One region of the Mesobacillus sp. ABV4_180 genome, then DNA from elsewhere that is predicted to be linked to it. Evidence: riboswitches for the same ligand, from Rfam matches in the RefSeq annotation. Region 1 holds a riboswitch; the other holds the start of a gene.
What was found. A riboswitch is a leader RNA that binds a small molecule or an ion and turns the genes downstream of it on or off. The one in region 1 is predicted to bind S-adenosylmethionine.
Positions count from the first base shown of each region.

Region 2: linked by a shared signal. The riboswitch ahead of ACXAEA_RS12300 (methionine biosynthesis PLP-dependent protein) and the one ahead of ACXAEA_RS05185 (methionine ABC transporter ATP-binding protein) in region 1 are both predicted to bind S-adenosylmethionine.

Region 1 is NZ_JBSWTJ010000001.1:1,046,907-1,050,924, forward strand. Features, by position in the region: gene ACXAEA_RS05170 (methyl-accepting chemotaxis protein) at 1-735, shown strand, start outside; gene ACXAEA_RS05175 (chromate transporter) at 920-1,495, shown strand; gene ACXAEA_RS05180 (chromate transporter) at 1,492-2,022, shown strand; SAM riboswitch class I at 2,205-2,310, shown strand; gene ACXAEA_RS05185 (methionine ABC transporter ATP-binding protein) at 2,394-3,407, shown strand; gene ACXAEA_RS05190 (methionine ABC transporter permease) at 3,397-4,018, shown strand, end outside.
Region 2 is NZ_JBSWTJ010000001.1:2,409,412-2,413,429, reverse strand. Features, by position in the region: gene ACXAEA_RS12310 (bifunctional homocysteine S-methyltransferase/methylenetetrahydrofolate reductase) at 1-152, opposite strand, end outside; gene metC (cystathionine beta-lyase) at 149-1,324, opposite strand; gene ACXAEA_RS12300 (methionine biosynthesis PLP-dependent protein) at 1,317-2,435, opposite strand; SAM riboswitch class I at 2,590-2,699, opposite strand; gene ACXAEA_RS12295 (M4 family metallopeptidase) at 2,885-4,018, opposite strand, start outside.

The DNA.
Region 1 (4,018 bases):
CTTAACCTGGATCATACCCAGGAATCCTCTTCCTATAGCAAGGAAACGGTGGATGCTATTGGTGAAGGCAGAGAAGCGATCGAGCAGCAGAAGGTTTTGATTACTGAAAATAAGAATGCTTCATATTCAATACAGGCTGCGACCGATCAATTCTTCGGCTATGCAGCCAAAATTGAAGACATGGCTTCAGCCGTTTCGGCAATTGCGGCGCAGACAAACCTATTGGCCTTAAATGCGGCGATCGAAGCAGCGAGGGCTGGTGAAGCAGGGAAAGGGTTTGCGGTCGTTGCTTCAGAAGTCAGGAAACTGGCAGAGGAATCGAACACTGCCACCACTCAAATATTTGATGTGGTCAACTTGCTCAAAAATGGACTCGATGAAATCGCTGACGCAGTGAATAAGGGTGGAATCATCGCAGATGAACAGATGAATTCTATGAACTTAACGATGACAGCATTTGAAAACATTGAATCAAAGGTGACCGGCATCTCGGAAAAAATATCACACTTGGTTAAGGGCATGGAGGCATCAAAAGAACTTGGCGCTAAGGTCCTTTATAATGTTGAATCGATCAGTGCAGTCGTTGAAGAGACAGCTGCAGGAAGTGAAGAAATTTCCGCATCCACTGCTGAGCAATTATCCGCTTTCGGCAACTTATCTCGCAAGGTTACAGATTTACGAAAGCTGACAAATGATTTAAACGACTCAGTGTCTGTTTTCAAATTTAATCAGTAATTTGAAAAAGTATCATAGCTTGTCGCTATGGTACTTTTTTACGGAAACTTTTCTATCAGGGAAATATTATTAAAGTCGTGTTTGCTTTATGTCATGCAGCAGGGCTCTTATGAGTCTATAATAAGAAAAAAGAAGCATAAACTAGTGACTGTTTTGACGGACTATTAGATGAGTAGGTGAAGAATTGAAACAGGCAGATTTATTCTTTGCGTTTTTTCGTGTTGGAATCCTCGGATATGGCGGTGGTCCTTCGTCGATTCCCCTTGTGCATAAGGAAGTGGTAGAAAAATATAAATGGATGGACTCTGATGAGTTCGGTGACATTCTTGCCCTCGGAAATGCATTGCCAGGACCGATCGCGACCAAGATGGCCGGTTATATTGGTTATCGTGTAGGTGGTTTCCTGGGAATGATCACTGCCTTGTCAGCCACGATGATCCCGACGATTATCCTGATGATCCTGCTATTGACGGGCCTGAATTCATATAAGGACGAGCCCTGGGTTAAAGGAATGGCAGACGCTGTTGTGCCAGTGGTTGCGGTCATGCTGGCTGTGCTTACATGGGATTTCATCAAGAAATCAGGTACCTCAAAGCTTGGCTGGGGATGGACGGCTGTTGCGCTGATTGGGAGTCTGGTTCTGGTGCAGTTCCTGCATTTGCATCCTGCAATATTGATCTTCGTCCTGCTGCTGGGTGCCTTGTTTAAAAAAGACGCTTCCACACCTGAAAATAAACAAGAGGGAGACGGACAGCAATGATTTATTTCCAGATCTTTCTGGCCTTTTTCATCCCTGGGATTTTGGGGTATGGCGGCGGACCGGCCTCCATTCCGCTAATAGAAAATGAAGTAGTAGACCGTTATAAATGGATGACAGTCAATGAATTCAGTGAAGTTCTAGCAATGGGCAATGCATTGCCAGGACCAATTGCTACAAAGATGGCCGGCTATATTGGTTATGTCGAGGGTGGAATGATCGGCGCCGCAGTCGGTGTTTTTGCCACTGTGGCCCCATCCCTGATTTTAATGATCAGCCTGCTTGGCCTGCTGATGAAGTTCAAGGATTCGCCAAAGGTAAAAAGGCTGACCATTGTTGTCAGGCCAGTCATTGCCGTGCTGCTTGGAATAATGACCTATGATTTCTTCTTCTCCTCCTATGAAGGAGTCGGCATGCTGCAGACAATCCTCATCGGCGGAATCAGCTTCGTCCTGATGGAAAAAATGAAAGTTCATCCAGCCTATGTCGTCGCCGGAGCACTTCTTTATGGAGCCCTTGTTCTATCATGAACAAGGTTTTTTTGTTTTATCACCGGCTGTTCTATTCAGTCAAATGACAATCAACTGAAAAAATTTTCCTCTTACTCTCCCAATGATGTAAGCGATACCAATTGTTATTTACTGAAAAAACAATGTTGACAAACTAATCAGATGGTTTTAATATTTCAATTATCGAAATTAATTTAATAAGAAACTTATCAAGAGTGACCGAGGGATTAGGCCCTATGACGTCCGGCAACCTCCTTTTTAGGAAAGGTGCCACTTCCTGCAGAATGTTTTCATTCTGAAAGATAAGTCGTATAGATGCTTACGATGCCTCTTTCTATGAATGAAAGAGGCATTTTTTATTTTTCAGAAATCATGAGCCGGGGGTGTGAAGCATGATCGAAGTAAAGAAGCTGGTCAAGTTATATGAAACAAAAAAGGGGAAAGTCACAGGCGTTGACAATGTTTCATTGAGAATTGAAAAGGGAGAAATCTATGGAATTGTCGGATATAGCGGTGCGGGGAAAAGTTCTTTGATCAGATGCCTCAATCTCCTTGAAAAGCCGACATCGGGTGAAATTATCATTGACGGTGTCGAGCTTACATCTTTGAACAAGAGTAAATTAAGGAAAGCCCGCTTGAAAATTGGAATGATTTTTCAGCATTTTCATCTTGTTAGCGCCAGGACAGTGAGTGAAAACATAGCTTTTGCGTTAAAAGCTGCCGGCACTCCGAAAGCAGAAATAAATGAAAGAGTACTAGAGCTTTTACATATGGTCGGCCTTTCGGATAAGAAAGATGTCTATCCCGCTCAGTTGTCAGGCGGCCAAAAACAGCGTGTCGGCATTGCCAGAGCATTGGCGAATAATCCATCCGTCCTGTTATGCGATGAAGCGACCTCGGCTCTTGATCCAAGCACCACCCGCTCTATTTTAGCTTTACTGAAAAAGATTAATAGAGAGTTTGGCATCACGATTGTCTTGATCACTCATGAGATGGAAGTGGTCAAAACAATCTGCGACAGGATGGCCGTCATGCAGGATGGCAAAATCATTGAAGAGGGCAATGTCTATGATGTTTTTGCCAATCCGCAGCAGCCGCTCACAAAGGACTTCGTCAACTCCATCCTCCAATTCGAGCTTCCGGAAAGGCTTCTTGGAGAACGGGATGGCAAACTGATCAAGATTTATTTCGAGGGTGAGATTGCCGAGCAGGGCGTGATCTCGGATGTATTCCAAAAATTCAAGGTGAGGGGAAATATCCTCCACGGGAAGATTGAGTATATTCAAGACATCCCATTAGGAATCTTCATAATGGAGGTTTCTGGAGATCACGATGAGATAGACCGTGCCATTGCGTATATCGCAGCAAGGACGAAAAACTTGGAGGTGATTCACGATGCTGCTTGATAACATTATTTCAATGCTGCCGGAATTGAACAAAGCATTCTTCGAAACAATCTACATGGTCGGAATCTCCATCCTTGTGGCGATTATCGTGGGCCTCCCTACAGGAGTGCTGCTCTTTGTCACTGACAAAGGCCTTTTCCTGGAAAATCAGATTTTCAAAAACATTGCCGGTTTCATCGTCAATATGATCCGCTCCGTTCCTTTTATCATCCTGTTAATTGCATTGCTGCCATTGGCGAATTTGATTGCCGGCACGACAATCGGGCCGACTGCTGCATCTGTATCTCTATCGGTCGCGGCGATCCCATTTTTTGCGAGAATCGTAGAGCAAAGCTTGCGGGAAATCGATAAAGGTGTCATCGAAGCAGCAGTGGCAACAGGCGCGACTCCATGGATGATCATCAAGGATGTCCTGATACCTGAAGCAAAGCCGGGCATTGTACAGGGAGTCACGATTACAATCATCAGCCTGGTTGCGTACTCAGCTATGGCTGGTATCGTCGGAGGTGGCGGAGTGGGTGACCTGGCGATCCGTTTCGGTTATTACAGGTACGACAATACCATTATGATCACGACCGTCATCATTTTGATTTGCCTCGTTCAGCTGATTC
Region 2 (4,018 bases), 1.4 Mb from region 1:
CTAATGTAAGCTTTATGAATACGAACAATATCATCAGGTTGTGAAACATTCAGCTCTTCAAAGCAAGTGCCTGCACCATATGAATAGAGGAGGGTACCAATTGCGCCATTGGCTATTAAGATTTCATTTTCCAAACGTTTGAGGAAACTCATCGGATTCGCTCCTTTTGAGAGTTGATAGAATGTAAAGCATGTTTAAAATCTACAATCAGATCTTCCACGCTCTCCAGGCCAACAGATAAGCGTAGCAATCCGTTACTTATGCCGCGTTTTTTGCGTTCAGCTTCAGGCATGGCAGCGTGGGACATTTTTGCCGGGTAAGAAAGAATGGACTCTACTGCACCAAGACTGACGGCAAAGACAGGAATTTTGACCTTTTCGATAAAATGCTTTAATTGAGCCTCATCTTCCAATTCAAACGCAACCACCGCTCCAGGGCCATCCGCCTGAAGTTGATGCAATGCATGTTGTGGATGGTCAGTTAATCCGGGAAAATAAACTTTTTTAATCTGTTGTTCTTCTATTAAAAATTGAGCGATCTTTTGAGCGTTTTCCTGTGATTGATTCAACCTGACGGACAAGGTTTTTATTCCTCTCATGACGAGCCAGGCATCCTGGACGCCAAGGATAGCTCCAAAGGAATTTTGCAGGGAATAAAGCCTTGTTGCCAAATCTTGATCCTTTGCCACCGCCAGACCAGCAACAGTATCGCTATGCCCTGACAAGAATTTAGTCGCGCTGTGAAGGACAAGGTCGGCTCCCAGCTCAAGTGGTCTTTGCAGATACGGTGTCATGAAGGTATTATCTACAAAAGTCAACGCGCCTTGTTCCTTTGCGATCCTGCTGATCGTTTGGATGTCGGTTATCTTCAGTAAAGGATTAGAAGGTGTTTCTACATACAATAAAGCAGTGTTTGGCTGGATCGCTTGTTTTACTGTTTCGATGTCTGTCATGTCCACAAAAGTATGCTCTATGCCAAATCGGTTCAAAACCTGGGTAACCATGCGGAAGGTGCCACCATAAACATCTTCTGATATAACAACATGGTCTCCCTTTGATAGAAGCAAAAATGCGGTAGAAATAGCTGCCATGCCGGAGGAAAACGCAAAACCCCGGCAACCGCCCTCAAGGTCAGCGATGATATCCTCCAATGCTTCCCTGGTGGGGTTCAGGCTGCGGCTGTAATCATATTTTCCAAACGTATTTGGAGATTCCTGATGAAATGTGGAGGCATGCTGGATTGGAACACTGACTCCTCCTGTTGCAGGATCCACTTTATGCCTGTTATGAAGGAGTTGGGTTTCAAAGGTATAAGAATCACTCATACACATTTGCCTCCTTTCCTGCATGTTGAAAAGCATGTTCCAAATCATCAATTAAATCTTCAGTATTCTCAATTCCAACCGAGAAGCGAAGAAGCCGGTCACAAACTCCTGTCTGTTCGCGGATTTCTGCAGGGATATCTGCATGTGTCTGGGTAGCAGGGTAGGTGATAAAGCTTTCAACACCGCCCAGACTTTCAGCAAAGGTGATAAGAGACAGGCTTTGTAAAAATGGATTGACCATTGAAGGGGACTTAATCCTGAATGAAATCATTCCGCCTTTGCCTGGGTAGAGTACATCCTTTACAGCACTATGATTTTGAAGATAATCGACCAATTTGATTGCATTTCGCTCATGACGCTCCATTCTTAATGACAATGTTTTCATGCCCCTGATCAAAAGCCAGGAATCAAATGGACTTAGAACAGCACCACCACCATTATGGTGGAGGAATAACGCTTCACAAATGTCATTTCCCTTTGCAACAATTAGGCCTGCTAGCACATCATTATGGCCGCCAAGATATTTAGTAGCGCTGTGAATAACAATATCTGCTCCTAATGACAATGGTTTTTGCAGCAGGGGAGTATAAAAGGTGTTATCAACAATCAACAATAGTCCATTAGTACTTGCGATCCTAGCAATAGCCTCAATGTCTGCCTGTTCCATCAATGGATTTGTCGGTGTTTCGACAAAGAGCGCTTTCGTCTTAGGCGTGATGGCGGCTTCAATTGAATTCAAATCACCCATGTCTACATATGTACTATTCAAACCCCATTTTTTAAACCCTTGCCCGAGAAGGCGGTAAGTACCTCCATATAAATCATTTGAGACAATCCATTCATCACCATGCTGGAATAATGAAAGAATCGTCCAAATTGCGGCCATGCCTGAACTGCAGGCGAATCCGCGATCGCCTTCCTCAAGATCAGCGATTGCTTTCTCAAGAACTTCCCTTGTTGGGTTACCTGTACGAATATAATCATATCCGCTTGATTGACCAATACCTTCATGACGGTATGCAGTAGTTAAATAAATGGGGGTATTCACAGCCCCGGTTGCAGATTCACTTCTGTTTCCAAGCTGAGCCAGTTTCGTATCGATTTTTGTCATTGTTTTCACTCCCGGTTGATAAATTATATTTCTCTTAATCAAGAAAATCTTGAGGATAAGCTTTAGAATTATAAGGAAATCTTCCTTGAGCAGAGTGAAAAAAAAACAAAAAAGCCTTCTTTAAGAAGAAGACTTTAATACGAAATAGCCATTCTTCTTATCTGCCAAGTTAGAAAACTTGCTGGAATTAGCACCTTTTCAACAAATGGTTGAAGGTTGCTGAAGCTTCTCAGGGCCAGAACCCTCAGCTTCTCTTGATAAGAAATATTAAATTTTCAAAAAATTAAATTTCTCTAAATATTACATGTGATTGTTGGATATGTCAATCACTTTATTAAAGGAATAAAGTTCAAATTAAGCAGCAGTATAGACTTAAGAAAATGGATGGTACAGAAATAGAAGGGTGGCTCCATTCCCTAATAGAGCCACCCTTCTAAAATCGGAAACTATTAATTTACACCTACAGCATCAAATGCTTTGCCTACTGCTGTTGCTTCTGCAGAAGTTGCCCCATACAAGTCTTTAGCGGCTTGTACCAATCCTGCTCTTGCCTGGCTAAAGTTCGTAGAAGATGTAAAATACACTGTGTTTGCACGGTAGAAAATTGCACCCATTTTTTCATTGCCGATTCCTGGGACCGTCACTCCATAATGTGTTCCGCCCTGGCTCAGAAGGTACGCAGCTTTATTGATGATTCCGCTGTTAATGTGAACGCCGCCATTGTCGGAAGTTCCTGTATATCGAACAGAATAGTGGTCAGGATCGCCGTATTTAGTCGGATCGCTCATTGAACGAAGGGCATCACCAGCTTTGTTAGGTGTATAGATGTCTTCACCGATTTCAAAATCAGGGTTGTTATTATCATGGAATTCGGCAAGTGTTCCGAAGATATCAGAAATCGCTTCGTTCAATGCTCCTGATTCATACTGGTAAACAAGGTCTGAACTGAAATCTGTTACCGCGTGGGTAAGCTCGTGAGCAACAACATCAAGGCTTCCTGAAAGAGGGATGAATGTAGCACCATCGCCATCGCCATAAACCATTTGCTGTCCATTCCAGAACGCGTTGTTGTAATTTCTTCCATAATGTACAGTTGATTTCAACGCTGCACCATTATTGTCATATGAATTGCGGTTAAAGACGTTTTTGTAGTAGTCATATGTCAGACCTGCATAGTAATGAGCGTCAACCGCTGCACCATCATACGTTGCATTTAAGAGATTGTCAGCATCTTTCCAAAGGGTACCTGGAGTTCTCTGGCGGTTTTGCGCATCATAGGTAAATACGCCATTGCCGCGAGTATTATCTTGTAAGTAATAAGCTCCGCTTGATAGAAGGGTGTTCAAAGTTTTCGTATCACCAAGTACACCTACACCAGATCCTACAGTATTTGTACCAGCCAGAGATGGGTTTGTTTTACCTGCTGTGTCGATTGCATTGTATTTATTGATGATATCGCCTGTTTCTGCATTTATGAAATATTGATAATTGCCTGGTTCAGGGCTTAAAAAGTTCAAAGTAACATGGTATGCGTATACAGCTTTATCAGCTGTTGGGTACACGACTAACTCTGCAGAAGGCGT